4 regions of the Brachymonas moutaii (nom. illeg.) genome follow, and region 2 is predicted to be linked to each of the others. Evidence: predicted binding sites of a transcription regulator. Region 2 holds the regulator's gene; each other region holds the start of a gene.
What was found. The regulator FNR, encoded in region 2, switches genes on or off when oxygen is low (the NO sensors DNR and NnrR bind a similar motif). The targets are predictions, from matches to a motif close to TTGATNNNNATCAA.
Positions count from the first base shown of each region.

Region 1: a site for FNR is predicted at 1,207-1,220, ahead of ACP2WS_RS02855 (hemerythrin domain-containing protein). Genes of this name have one in related genera too.
Region 3: a site for FNR is predicted at 1,375-1,388, ahead of dsrO (sulfate reduction electron transfer complex DsrMKJOP subunit DsrO). Genes of this name have one in related genera too.
Region 4: a site for FNR is predicted at 1,585-1,598, ahead of cobA (uroporphyrinogen-III C-methyltransferase). Genes of this name have one in related genera too.

Region 1 is NZ_JBNGEN010000001.1:633,631-636,835, forward strand. It holds gene ACP2WS_RS02840 (TetR/AcrR family transcriptional regulator) at 1-47, shown strand, start outside; tRNA gene ACP2WS_RS02845 (tRNA-Gly) at 344-419, opposite strand; gene ACP2WS_RS02850 (universal stress protein) at 498-971, opposite strand; gene ACP2WS_RS02855 (hemerythrin domain-containing protein) at 1,309-1,821, shown strand; gene ACP2WS_RS02860 (energy-coupling factor ABC transporter permease) at 1,904-2,545, shown strand; gene ACP2WS_RS02865 (P1 family peptidase) at 2,526-3,205, shown strand, end outside.
Region 2 is NZ_JBNGEN010000005.1:131,521-134,725, forward strand. It holds gene ccoG (cytochrome c oxidase accessory protein CcoG) at 1-233, shown strand, start outside; gene ACP2WS_RS07585 (nitrogen fixation protein FixH) at 299-586, shown strand; gene fnr (fumarate/nitrate reduction transcriptional regulator Fnr) at 723-1,460, opposite strand; gene hemN (oxygen-independent coproporphyrinogen III oxidase) at 1,794-3,191, shown strand; gene ACP2WS_RS07600 (sulfite exporter TauE/SafE family protein) at 3,202-3,205, shown strand, end outside.
Region 3 is NZ_JBNGEN010000001.1:779,997-783,201, reverse strand. It holds gene ACP2WS_RS03570 (sensor histidine kinase) at 1-1,257, opposite strand, end outside; gene dsrO (sulfate reduction electron transfer complex DsrMKJOP subunit DsrO) at 1,516-2,295, shown strand; gene nrfD (NrfD/PsrC family molybdoenzyme membrane anchor subunit) at 2,314-3,205, shown strand, end outside.
Region 4 is NZ_JBNGEN010000002.1:273,698-276,902, reverse strand. It holds gene ACP2WS_RS04950 (DUF3553 domain-containing protein) at 1-503, opposite strand, end outside; gene cobA (uroporphyrinogen-III C-methyltransferase) at 639-1,469, opposite strand; gene ACP2WS_RS04940 (c-type cytochrome) at 1,671-2,096, shown strand; gene ACP2WS_RS04935 (cbb3-type cytochrome c oxidase subunit I) at 2,142-3,205, shown strand, end outside.

The sequences.
Region 1 (3,205 bases), on a different contig from region 2:
CACCATGCGAGTCTTCGTCCGTCACCGTAAATTCCGTGCATTCCTGAGGGGCGGCGGGTGCCGTTTCTCCGGCACAAAGAAAAGGCAGAAGTTCCAGCATGCTCGGCCGCTTGATTCCTGTACAGGATTCGGCCGGATGCGCATGCCATGCGCCACAGGCTCACGGCGCGTCTTCAGTGCCCATCCCCCTCGGCACCAAGATGGCCATGGGGAATGCTGCATCACATGTTGCATGCCACAACATGCATGTGCTTTGAAAAGCCACCGTTAAAACGAAAAAAAGGGCCGAAGCCCTTTTTTCAACAATGTGCAGATTGTGTACTGCAATCTGCACATTCACATATGGAGCGGGAAACGAGACTCGAACTCGCGACCTCAACCTTGGCAAGGTTGCGCTCTACCAACTGAGCTATTCCCGCGCTGTGCTGAAGCATGAAGTATAGCGCAGTTTCGGCACGCTCGTCAAAAGATCTGCATTTTTTGCAGAACAGCGCCGTTTAGCCCGCTGTCTGGGTCGCGCCTGCCTGGGCTGCATCCTGGTGCACCACCAGCACCGACATGGGCGCATGCGACACTACACGCTGTGCCACGCTGCCAAGCATGAGCTTCTCGACGCCATGACGGCCATGAGACCCCATCACGATCAGATCGGCACCCAGCTTCTGGGCCTGGTCGATGATGCCCTTCCACACCGCATAGGCATCTACCGTCATGACATCTACGGCCAGCCCCTTGGCGGCGAACATGGCTTTCACCTGATCGAGCACTTCGGTTGCTTCCTTGGTGATGGCGCTCATGTACTGGGCCTGCCCAAAGGCGAAATCCGGGCCGGCGCTGGCAAAGGGATAGGGATCGAGCACATACACTGCCGTGACCTTGGAGCCCAGCGCCTTGGCCAGATCGGAAGTCTTTTCCACGGCAAGCGTGGAGGTACGGGAACCGTCAACCGGCAGAAGGATATGTTTGAACATGATTCGTCTTCCTCAAAAGAATGGTGAATGGTGCCGGTCATCCCTGGAGGCTGCTACCCGTCCGCCTCTCTGCGACGCTCCGTCTTCATCAGCTCAATGAAGGCCGGATGCCAACCCTGCCCCGAAGCTGCTGCGGGTCTGGATGACCACGCCTCGCCACTCCGAGGGACACCGAATGCAATGCAGGGAAAGTGTACTCTGCGCCATGCGGATTGATAAGCCACGCAGACAGTGCCTGATTCAGGTCAAGGTATGCAGCGCATGTGGCTATACACTGCATGCGCCTGTGCGCCGACACGCGCGCAGGGATCATCGAGTCATCAAGGCAGAGGCAATCATGAGCAAACTGGAGTGGAATGAGGATTTCGTGCTCGGCGTGGACGCCATGGATCAGACCCATGTCGAATTTGTCGACCTGCTCGCACGCGTCGAGGCTGCCGACGATGCCCACCTGCTGGAAGAATGGCAGCACCTCATCGATCACACGGATGTGCATTTCGACAACGAAAACCGGTGGATGCTGGCCACCCGGTTTGCTGCCAGCAACTGCCACACCACCCACCATGGCGCGGTGCTGGGCGTGATGCGCGAAGGCCTCGAATATGGCCGCAAGGGCCATCTCAAGGTGGTACGACAGATGGCAACCGAACTGGCAAACTGGTTTCCCCAGCATGCAGACACCATGGATGCAGCCCTGGCCCTGCATCTGCGGCGGGTGGGCTACGACCCTGTCACGGGTGCCATGACACATCCCGAAATGCTTCCTCACGACGTGATCCACGGCTGTGGCGGAGACACCTGCTCCGAAGACTCCCAGGATCAGGCCACCCAGCCCCCTGTCACTGCCTGAGCACGCATCCGGAGCCAGGAAAACATTCTTTCGCGGAGTTTCTTCTCTATTCCTCTGGCACGAGAAGGGTATGATCCGCGCCATGGATACTTCCTGGGAATGGTTGCCGGTTCTGCTCGCCCTTGGCATCGCACTGTCGATGCAGCCGTGGCGTCTGCTGCGTGATACAGAGCTGCTGAACCCCTTTCTAGGGAGCCTGGTCATTACCCCATGGCTGTGGGCACTCCCCCGGCTGCACACCATGCCGCTTCAGCTGCAGCTGACCGGCTCGTGCATGGTGCTTCTCATGCTTGGCTGGCCCTTGGCAGTGCCTGCCTTCTGCCTGATCGCCGTGCTTTCGGCATGGATAGGTCATGCCCCACCCCAGCTGATCATGGAAAACGCTTTCTGGCTGGGCATCCTCCCTGCCACCTTGGCCATGCTGCTGGGGGCCCTCATCCGCAGATTCATCGGCACGCACCTGTTCGTGTACATCCTCGGTCGCGGCTTCTTTGGCACAGTAGCCTGCGTGTTCGCTTCCAGTGTGCTGCATGAATGGGCCGGCATGTCCTTGCCCCACGTCGATCCAAGTCTCACCACCATTGCCCACTGGCTCATTGCCTGGGGGGATGGTTTCATGACAGGCATGCTGACCGCCATTTTTGTGGCCTTCCGCCCGGAATGGCTGGCCACCTGGTCGGATGGGCTGTATTTTCATCATCCCCATGATCCCCCTTCCGCCTGAATCCGGCTGCATCACGGATGTGCGGGGCGTGATCGCCGGACATCACACCCGCTCCGATCGGCCCACTGGCTGCAGCGTCGTGATGGTGCCGCAAGGAGCGGTGGCCGCAGTGGACGTGCGCGGCGCTGCACCAGGCACGCGCGAAACCGATCTGCTCAGATCCGGCAATCTCGTACAACGCATCCACGCCGTAGTGCTGAGCGGTGGCAGTGCATGGGGACTGGACACCGCCACGGGAGTCGTGGCCTGGATGGAAGAGCACGGGCTGGGCATGGAAACCGGCTTCGGCCACCTGCCCCTGGTGTCGGCTGCCGTGCTGTTCGATCTTCCGACAGGGAATGCCCGTATCCGCCCCACCGCGCAGGATGGCTATGCGGCCTGCACTGCGGCATCCCAGAAGCCCCTTGCACAGGGCAATGTCGGTGCGGGAACCGGCGCCACAGTGGGCAAGCTTTTCGGAAACGACTGTGCCATGAAAGGGGGCATAGGCTCCGCCAGCCTCACCTTGCACGGCATCACGGTCGGGGCACTCGTGGCCTGCAACGCCGTCGGCGATGTGCGTGATGCTGCAAATGGCCACCTCCTGGCCGGCAGCCGCAAAACGCCGGACAGCCTTGAACTGCGAGATTCGATGGCCAGTCTGGTGCAGGGCCAGTCACC
Region 2 (3,205 bases):
CGACCGAGAATGCGCAGACCTACAACATTTCTGTCGAGGGAGTGACGGGGGCGGAAGTGGTCGAGGGCTCGACCGTGACCATCGGTCCCGCTCAGGTGGAGCAGAAGGCCGTGAGCGTGCGGGTGCCCTACGGCACGCTGGAACCAGGATCGCATGCGATCAACTTCCAGATCGAGCAGGCTGGCACCGATGTCTCGGTGACCGAAAAGGGCGCTTTCTCTGTACCCAAGTAAGTTCGTGCGATATAGTGAGAGCCCTGCGGTTCGAGGGCTCTCGCCTTCGCAAAGGAGTTGTACGCATGGAAGCAAATACCACACTGCCGGGCCTGTCCAAGGCCCATCCCGAGGACGGGCGTCCCTGGTGGAAATACCCCGTGGTCTGGATGGTCGTGGGGGGGCCTCTGTCGGTGGTACTGGCCTGTCTCGTGACCTGGTATTTCATCATGCAGGCCCCCGAGCAGGTTCTGACGCGATCGGAAGATGAGCCCAACACCGATCAGATGGTACGTGCAAAGGGGGTGAACTATGCTCCTGCCGAAAAGGCGCGCAACCATGCAGCCACTGGGGTTCCGGTGGATGACCACTGACGGGGCAGAGGTTGCCCTGTCTGCTCCATGACAGCAGCCGGCCTTAAGCCGGCTGTCCTGTTTCTGGAGCAGGGATCTGCCAGGGGATCGGAGTGGCGAGAGTGTGCAGGCGCCGTCTGGTGCAGGGACGTTGCGCTCAGTCTTCCGTGTGCGTGTGCTGGTTGACCAGACGCTGCAGGGCCTCGATGTCGAGAATGCGGACGTGGCGCTGCCTGACCTCGACGATGCCTTCCTCTGCAAAGCGGGAGAACATGCGGCTCACGGTTTCGAGCTTGAGTCCCAGGTAGCTCCCGATCTCCTCGCGCGTCATGCGCAGGATGATCTCGGACTGGGAGAACCCCCGTGCATGCATGCGCTGCACCAGGTTGAGCAGGAAGGCTGCCAGACGTTCCTCGGCCCGCATGCTGCCGAGCAGCAGCATCACGCCATGGTCGCGCACGATTTCGCGGCTCATGATCTTGTGGAGATGGCTCTGCAGGGCCGGGACCTGGCGGGCCAGGGCTTCAAACCGCTCGAATGGCATGACACACACTTCGGCGTCTTCGAGGGCTATGGCATTGCAGGTATGGGCATCCTGCACGATGCCATCAAGGCCGATGATCTCGCCGGCCATCTGGAAGCCAGTGACCTGGTCGCGTCCATCCTGGGTGGTGATGGTCGTCTTGAACACCCCCGTGCGCACGGCAAAGAGGGCGGCAAAGGTTTCTCCGGCATTGAAGAGTGCCTGCCCCCGCTTGATCTTGCGCCGTGTGGCTACCACGTCGTCGATGTACTCCAGCTCGGAGGGCGTCAGTCCCATGGGCATGCACAGTTCACGCAGATTGCAGTTCGAGCAGGCTACCTTGTAGCCTTGGGCCAGCGAATGGGTGGGCATGGTGGAAAAGCGAGGGACAGAAGAAAGAACGCTGCCCCGATGGGGATTGGGTTGCACACAGGTGAGAACCATTATCGCATGGGGCAACTTGCCGTTGATGCAAGTCAATGTGGTCCTGCGGGAGGATGGGCACATTAGAGAGATGAAAAGTCCTGCAGCCGAAAGGGGATGTATGTCCCCGAGGCCATGTCCATTTCTGCGGCCTGGAGCGGCAGGAGCAAGGGGCATGCACGCAGCAGAGGCCGGAATCCGCAGGGCATGGCCATGCGCCGTCATGGTCGCATGGGAGAGAACTGCCGGGAGCCGGGTCGACGATCTTACAATGCACGGAACATGAGCAGTCAGGCACTTTCCCACATCACCCCCGAATTGCTGGCACGGTATGACATTGCCGGTCCACGCTACACCTCTTACCCCACGGCCGACCGTTTTGTCGAAGCCTTTGGCGAGAACGACTATGTGGCAGCGCTCGAGCAGCGCAGCAATGGCCGCGCGGGGCAGGTGCTCCCGCTGTCGCTGTACGTGCATGTGCCGTTCTGTGAGTCGCTGTGTTACTACTGCGCCTGCAACAAGATCATCACCAAGCACCATGAGCGGGGTGCCGAGTATCTGCGCTATCTGCAGCGCGAGATCGATCTGCATGTGGGACGGCTGGGACGCGGACAGACGGTGTCGCAGCTGCACTTTGGAGGCGGCACGCCCACTTTCCTGAACGACGCCGAGCTCACGGAGCTCATGGGCATGATCCGGGGCGCATTCACGCTGGTGCCGGGCGGTGAGTATTCGATCGAGGTGGATCCCCGCACGGTCGACGAAACGCGACTGCGCACGCTGGCTCGGCTCGGTTTCAACCGACTGAGCTTCGGGGTACAGGACTTCGACCCCGAGGTGCAGAAGGCGGTGCACCGCATTCAGCCGGCATCGCAGGTGTTCGCGCTCGTCGAGGCTGCCCGCAAGATCGGGTTTGAATCGGTGAATGTGGATCTGATCTATGGCCTGCCGCAGCAGACGGCTGCATCCTTTGCGCGCACGCTGGAGCAGGTGTGCACGCTGCGGCCCGACCGCATCGCACTCTATGCCTACGCGCATCTGCCGGAGCGCTTCAAGCCCCAGCGGCGCATCGACGCCTATACGCTGCCCAGTGGCGGCGAGAAGATCCAGATGCTGTCGCAGTCGCTGCAGGCCTTCAGCCAGGCGGGCTATGTGTATGTGGGCATGGATCACTTTGCCCTGCCGGATGACGCGCTTGCAGTGTCCAAGCGTCAGGGCAGCCTGCATCGCAATTTCCAGGGCTACAGCACGCAGCCTGACTGCGACCTCATCGGGCTGGGGGTGTCGGCCATCGGGCGCATCGGTTCGACCTACAGCCAGAATGCCAAGACACTAGAGGAGTACTACGACTGTCTGGATCGTGGGCATTTCCCCGTGGTGCGCGGGCTGGCGCTGACGCGCGACGACCTGATCCGCCGCACGGTGATCATGGCCATCATGTGTCAGGGAGAGGTGGAGTACGAAACCATCAATCTCGCATACATGATCGATTTCCGTCAGTATTTCGCCCGCGAGCTGGAAGATCTGAAACGGCTGCAGGGAGAAGGGATGGTCGAGGTGGATGCACAGCGTCTGCAGGTGACGGATCAGGGCTGGTATTTCGTTCGCGGCGTGGCCATGGTGTTCGACAAGTACCTGCAGGCCAATCTGTCGCGCACGCGGTTTTCCAAGATCATCTGACGGCGTGTCGATGC
Region 3 (3,205 bases), on a different contig from region 2:
GTCGACGCGCAGGACCAGGCTGCGGGCGTAGTTGGCGATGGCGGCCAGGGGCTGGTTGAGCTCGTGGGCGAGCGTGCCGGAGAGCTCACCGAGCATGGACAGGCGGGCCAGGTGGTCGGCCTGTTCCTGGCTCTGGCGCACGCGCTCCTCCAGGGCCTTGCGTGCGTCGAGGGCATGGCGCAGGGCGGCTGTGCGCAGGTGGATGAGGTGTTCGACATGGACGGTGTAGAGAATCCAGCCGCACACCAGCGCGAGCAGGGCAGCAAGCCAGGGCCAGTAGCGGCGAGCGAGGCTCAGCAGGGTGGGTTCCGGCAGGCGCGCATAGGGGCCGATGTGCAGGGTGCGGAACAGTTCATGCACCGACTGGTAATCGGAGGGGACGGTGAAGCTGAGTCCGTCGCGGGGGGCTTCCATGCCGAGCAGGCTGGCAGTGACGGCGCGCGCCAGGGGCTGGGGTGTGCTGCGCAGGGTGGCGATGGGCCAGTCCGGGTACAGCGGGGTGGAGGTGGCGCAGTGCGAGCCCGGCAGGGTCTGTGGGGCGACCACGCGCAGGCGGCTCTGCCACTCGGGGTGGGATTCGAGCAGGCAGGTGCGCAGCACGCCGGCATCGGCGCGGCCGCTCAGCACGGCTTCGGCCACGCGCTCCATGGGCAGGCCGGTGGACAGGAGGGTGTCCTCCTCGGACAGGGTGATGTCCAGTGGCTGGAGCGCTCCGGCCAGGATCTGGTAGCCCGAGAAGGCTTCGGTGCCGACGATGGCGACGGTGAGATGGCGCAGGTCTTCGAGCCGCTGCAGGCCCCGGGCCTCCCGGCGGACCACGACAGCGGAGCCGATGGTGCCGGTGCGGGGACTGGGGGAGGCGCTGCCGCGCGAGGTGTCGAGCGTGAGCAGGCGGGTGACGCCGTAGCTGCTTTCGAGCTCCACGTACTGACCTGGGTTGGTGAGCACGAACTGCAGCGTGCCGGCGCGGACGGCACGGGTCAGGCCCTCGTGGTCCAAGGGCAGCAGCACGAAGTGATAACGGGGCAGGGCATGGTTCAGGTAGCGTGCCACCGGGCTCCAGTCCTGTGGGGGCTCGCTGCGCGTGAAGGCCAGCACACCGATGCGTACCTCGGGGCGCTGCTCGGTCGGCGCGGAAGCCGGGACCGCCGCCTGCGCCAGGCACCCCGTGAGGACGAGCAGAGCCGCCACGCCCAGGCGCTGCCATGCGAGGGGCACAGGATGCGGATCGCACCGGAGCGACAGAAGCCAGGCCATGCAGCAGCCAAAAAGAAGGGGGAGCATGAAGGCGATTCTAGGAGGAGGGGCGCTGCTGGCGCCGTTCCCTGTGCCGCTGGCAGGGGCAAAAGGGCGGCGCAGGCGGAGGACGCGGGTTTGATCTGGCGCAACAAGCATGTCGATACTGCGGCGGAATAGGGAAAACCGTCTATTCCGATGGGAACTAGCGCAGATGCGGCAGGGGCAGGGAGATTCCTACAGTCGGGGCAAGGTTTTGAACACGACGGAGGATCTTTCATGCACCAGCTCACCCCAGACCATGCCGCGGAATGCGTGCCGCGCGGCGAGGAGAATGCGCGCGTGGCCTCGCGCCGCAGCTTTCTGCGCGGCATTCCGGTGGTGACGGCGGCCGCCGTGGCAGCTCCCGCCCTGCAGGCTGCGCCCACGGCCAGGCACCACTGGGCCATGCTGGTCGATGTGCGCAAGTGCATCGGCTGTCAGGCGTGTACCGTGGCCTGCATCCAGGAGAACGTGGTGCCGGAGGGCAGCTTTCGCACCATCGTGTCGACCTACAGCGTGAAGCTCACCGATGCCCCGGCGCGGCAGCCGGCCGGCACCTATGTGCTGCCGCGCCTGTGCAACCACTGCGAGAACCCACCCTGCATTCCGGTGTGTCCGGTGGGGGCGACCTACAAGCGCCCGGACGGCATCGTGGTGGTCAACAGCGACCGCTGCGTGGGCTGTGCCTACTGCGTGCAGGCCTGCCCGTACGACGCGCGCTTCATCAACCACGACACCAACAAGGCCGACAAGTGCACGTTCTGTGTGCACCGCGTCGAGGCAGGGCTGCTGCCGGCCTGTGTGGAAACCTGTGTAGGCGGGGCACGCATGTTCGGCGATCTCAATGACGCTCATGGCGAACTGCGTCGCACGCTCGATGCCAACCGGGATCGCCTCAAGGTGCTCAAGCCCGAGATGGAAACCCACCCGCAGGTGTTCTACATCGGGCTCGATGAGCGGTTCGAGGGCAAGGTCGAGGGCGAGGGCACGCTGTGGAAGCCCCGCGCCCACGCGTGAGAACGAGGAGATGTCGAGATGAACACGATCGTCGAAACCGTCAACGTGACGCGCGCAGTGGCATGGCTGCCCTGGGCGGTGCAATATTTCTTTCTGATCGGGCTGTCGTATGGGGCCTATCTCTTGTCCCTGCCGGGGGTGGCTTTCCGCCGGCCGGGCTGGCAGGTGCCTTCGCGGCTGGCGCTGCTGGCTGCGCTGGTCTGCGGGCTGTGTGCGCCGGTGGCCCTGCTCTCGGACCTGCACCAGCCGGGGCGGTTCTGGCATTTTTACGCCTATTTCACGCCTTCCTCGTGGATGTCGTGGGGGTCGTTCTTCATTCCGGTCTATCTCATGGGGCTGCTGCTCTACGCATGGCTGGCGTTCCGGCCGCTGCTGCAGCAGCACGCCGACGCCCGGGGCCGGTTTGCCTGGGCTGCCCGCTGGCTGGCAGTGGGCGGACATGAAAGCCGTGGCCCGCTGCTCATGGCGGCGCTGCTGACCCTGGTGGGTGCGGTGCTGGTGGCGGTGTATACGGGAGCGGAAGTGATGGCCGTGCGGGCACGGCCCCTGTGGCACACGCCGCTGCTGCCGGTGCAGTTCTTCCTCACGGCCGTGGCGGGGGCGCTGGGGCTCGTGATGCTGCTCAACCGCTTTGGGCCGTCCCGACACGATGCTGCTCTCAACCGGCGCATGGCATGGGGCGTGGCCTGGCTACTGCTGGCTTCGCTGGGGGTGGGACTGGTGTGGCTGGTGCTGGGCATGACGGGGCTGTCTGCCAACGATGCCGAGGCGCTGCGAGAGGTTGGGCCATCGCAGAACTGGCAGACCGTGGCGATCTGGGCAGTGGGTGCCACGGGGCTGGCCTGGTGGCTGGGGTGGAAGCATCCCGATGCCAGCCTGCTCATCGGGCTGCTGGCCCTGCATTCGGCCT
Region 4 (3,205 bases), on a different contig from region 2:
TTTTTGACGGCATTGGCAAAGGCCATCTTCTCAAAGGAAGCGGGCAGGTTATTTTCGCTGCATTTGACCAACTGATAAGCCAGTTGCACCACGTCGGTATAGCGACCCTCGGTCAGCGCAGACCGCAAGCAGTCAGGCGAATACCATTGGCGAGCCAGTGCAGACAATCGGTCCTTGTAGTCCCGTTCATGGTCCTTCATCTTTTGACCATGAAGCCCCCCCGGATAAATTTCCAACAACCTCTCCTTGGCTTCGGCGATGGTGCATATTGGGTAGGATTGGCCGTCCGCTGGTAGATGCATGTTATCTAGCAGTGCACTTTCTGCTTCTGCTCCGCTCACCCAGATTAGCTTGTCTGCTGCGGTGGGGTCCAAGTGCTTCTCTCCTGCCCCTTCAAAAAAGATATGAAAGTCTTGGCTGTTGGCATCTTCAAGCAGTTGACCAACACCCCACTCGGTTTTGGTGGCGTGCCGTACCCTGCTGCCCTTTTTCCCTTTTTGCATGGTTTATTTCTCCAAACATCTTGAGCCGCAACGTTGGGCGACTGATTTAGGATCGCCAATTCCGATGACTCGGCCGAGGTACTCCAAGGAACGAGCTTTCAGAACTCAGCGTACTGCAGGAAAGTGGCTTTGCGCTTACGCCGTCGGCAGGTCCAGCTGGGCCCGGGCCTGGCGGATGAGGGGGTACAGCGTGGTGTGCAGGGTGACCACGCTGCCGATGATGAGCAGCGCGGGGGAGGTCAGGGTGCTCTTGGCCAGCATGGCTTCCAGGGTGGCGAGCGTGGCGAGCCCCACCTGCTGCTGTGGCAGGGTGGCGCTGGCCACCACGGCGAGCGGCGTGTCGCCGGAGAAGCCGTGGGCCATCAGGTCCTGCACGATGCGGGGGGATTCGCCCAGCCCCATGTAGACCACCAGGGTCGAGGCCGGATCGAGGTGTTCCACCCAGTCGAGCGTGGAGCTGTCCTGTTTGCGGTGGCCGGTGACGAAGCTCACCATCTGTGTGTGGTCGCGGTGGGTGAGCGGAATGCCGGTGCAGGCGGCAGCGCCCATGGCGGCCGTGATGCCGGGCACGACTTCGCAGGCGATGCCCGCGCGGGCCAGTTCCTGCATTTCCTCGCCCCCACGGCCGAACATGAAGGGGTCGCCCCCCTTGAGGCGCACCACCCGCAGCCCGTCCTGGGCCTTCTGCACGATCAGCCGGTTGGTGTCCTCCTGCGGCAGGGTGTGGCGGCTGGCGCGCTTGCCCACGCAGATGCGTTCGGCGCGGGGCGGAATCAGGTCGAGGATGGCCTGCGAGACCAGCAGGTCGTACAGCACCACGTCGGCCGTCTCGATGCGGCGCAGCGCGCGCAGCGTGAGCAGCTCCGGATCGCCGGGGCCGGCTCCCACGAGCGAGACGGCCGGCACGGCAGGGGGCTGTGCCGCAGAGGGGACGGAGGGTGCGTGGGCGTGCGGAACGGAGGTCATCGGGCAGGTCACAGGATGGGTCGAGAGGAGGGCATTCCCGGAGCCTTGCGGGGAACGCGGGGCATGTGGGGGTTTCCGAGGGTGACAGTGTACAAATTGCGGCGGCTTTTTTTGGTTGACTGCCGTCAATGCCGGACTGCCCGGGCCAAACATACAGTTACACCCGGTTTGTTTCCTCATTACTCATCAAAGGATGGCGACATGGCAGCAAGTTTTACCAAGTCGACCGCCCGTAATATTTTCTACGGCGGTTCATTGTTCTTCATCCTGCTCTTTCTGGCGCTCACGTTCCAGACGGAACAGGATTTTCCCAAGTACGACAACCACGAAAACCTCACCGCGCAGGCCATCCGGGGCAAGAAGCTCTGGGAGGTGAACGACTGCGCCGGCTGCCACACCCTGCTGGGTGAAGGGGCGTATTTCGCGCCGGAGCTGGGCAATGTCTACACGCGCCGCGGCCCGGATTTCATCAAGGTCTGGATCAAGGCACAGCCCACGCATGCGCCGGGCCGCCGCCAGATGCCCAACTTCCACTTCACAGACCAGCAGCTCGACGATCTCGTGGCGTTCTTCAAGTACACCTCGGGCATCCGCACCAACAACTGGCCGCCGAACAAGGAAGGCTGATTGCCCCCGCATGCACCGCAACGTTCACATTCCAAGGAGAATTTCATGACTCACATTGCCCTGCCGGTGGATGCAGAGGGGCTGGCGCCCGTGGCGCCGGCCGATCTGGCACCGGAGCCGGCCAAGCTGCGCTATGCGTCGCAAGCGGTGGCCAAGCCCTATTTCATCGCCGCCATTGCCCTGTTCGTGGGGCAGATCTGCTTCGGCCTCACGATTGGCCTGCAGTACGTGATCGGCGACTTCCTGTTCCCGTACATTCCGTTCAACGTGGCCCGCATGGTGCACACCAACCTGCTCATCGTGTGGCTGCTGTTCGGCTTCATGGGGGCGGGCTACTACCTGATCCCCGAGGAGTGCGAGCACGAGCTCTACAGCCCCCGGCTTGCGCTGATCATGTTCTGGATCTTCCTGGCGGCCGGTGCGCTCACCATCGTGGGCTATCTGACCGTGCCCTATGCCGAGCTGGCGCGCCTGACGGGCAACGACCTGCTGCCGACCATGGGCCGGGGCTACATCGAGCAGCCGCTCATCACCAAGGTGGGCATTGTGGTGGTGGCGCTCGCCTTTCTGTTCAACCTGAGCATGACCATGCTCAAGGGCCGCAAGACGGCCATCAGCATGGTGATGATGATCGGTCTGTGGGGGCTGGCGCTGATGTTCCTGTTCGCGTTCTACAACCCGGACAGCGTGCCGCGCGAGAAGTTCTACTGGTGGTGGGTCGTGCACCTCTGGGTCGAGGGCGTGTGGGAGCTCATCATGGGCGCGATGCTGGCCTTTGTGCTGGTCAAGGTCACGGGCGTGGACCGTGAAGTGATCGAGAAGTGGCTCTACCTGATCGTGGCCATGACGCTGATCTCCGGCCTGATCGGAACCGGCCACCACTACTACTGGACCGGCATGCCGCCCTTCTGGAAGGTGTGGGGCTCGATCTTCTCCGCACTGGAGCCGATTCCCTTCTTCATGATGACCGTGGCCGCCTTCAACGTGGTCAACAAGCGCCGCCGCGAACACCCCAACCGGGCCGCCGTGCTGTGGGCGCTGGGCTGTTCGGTGATGGGCTTCCTGGGAGCCGGGGTGTGGGGTTTCCTGCACACGCTGTCCTTCGTCAA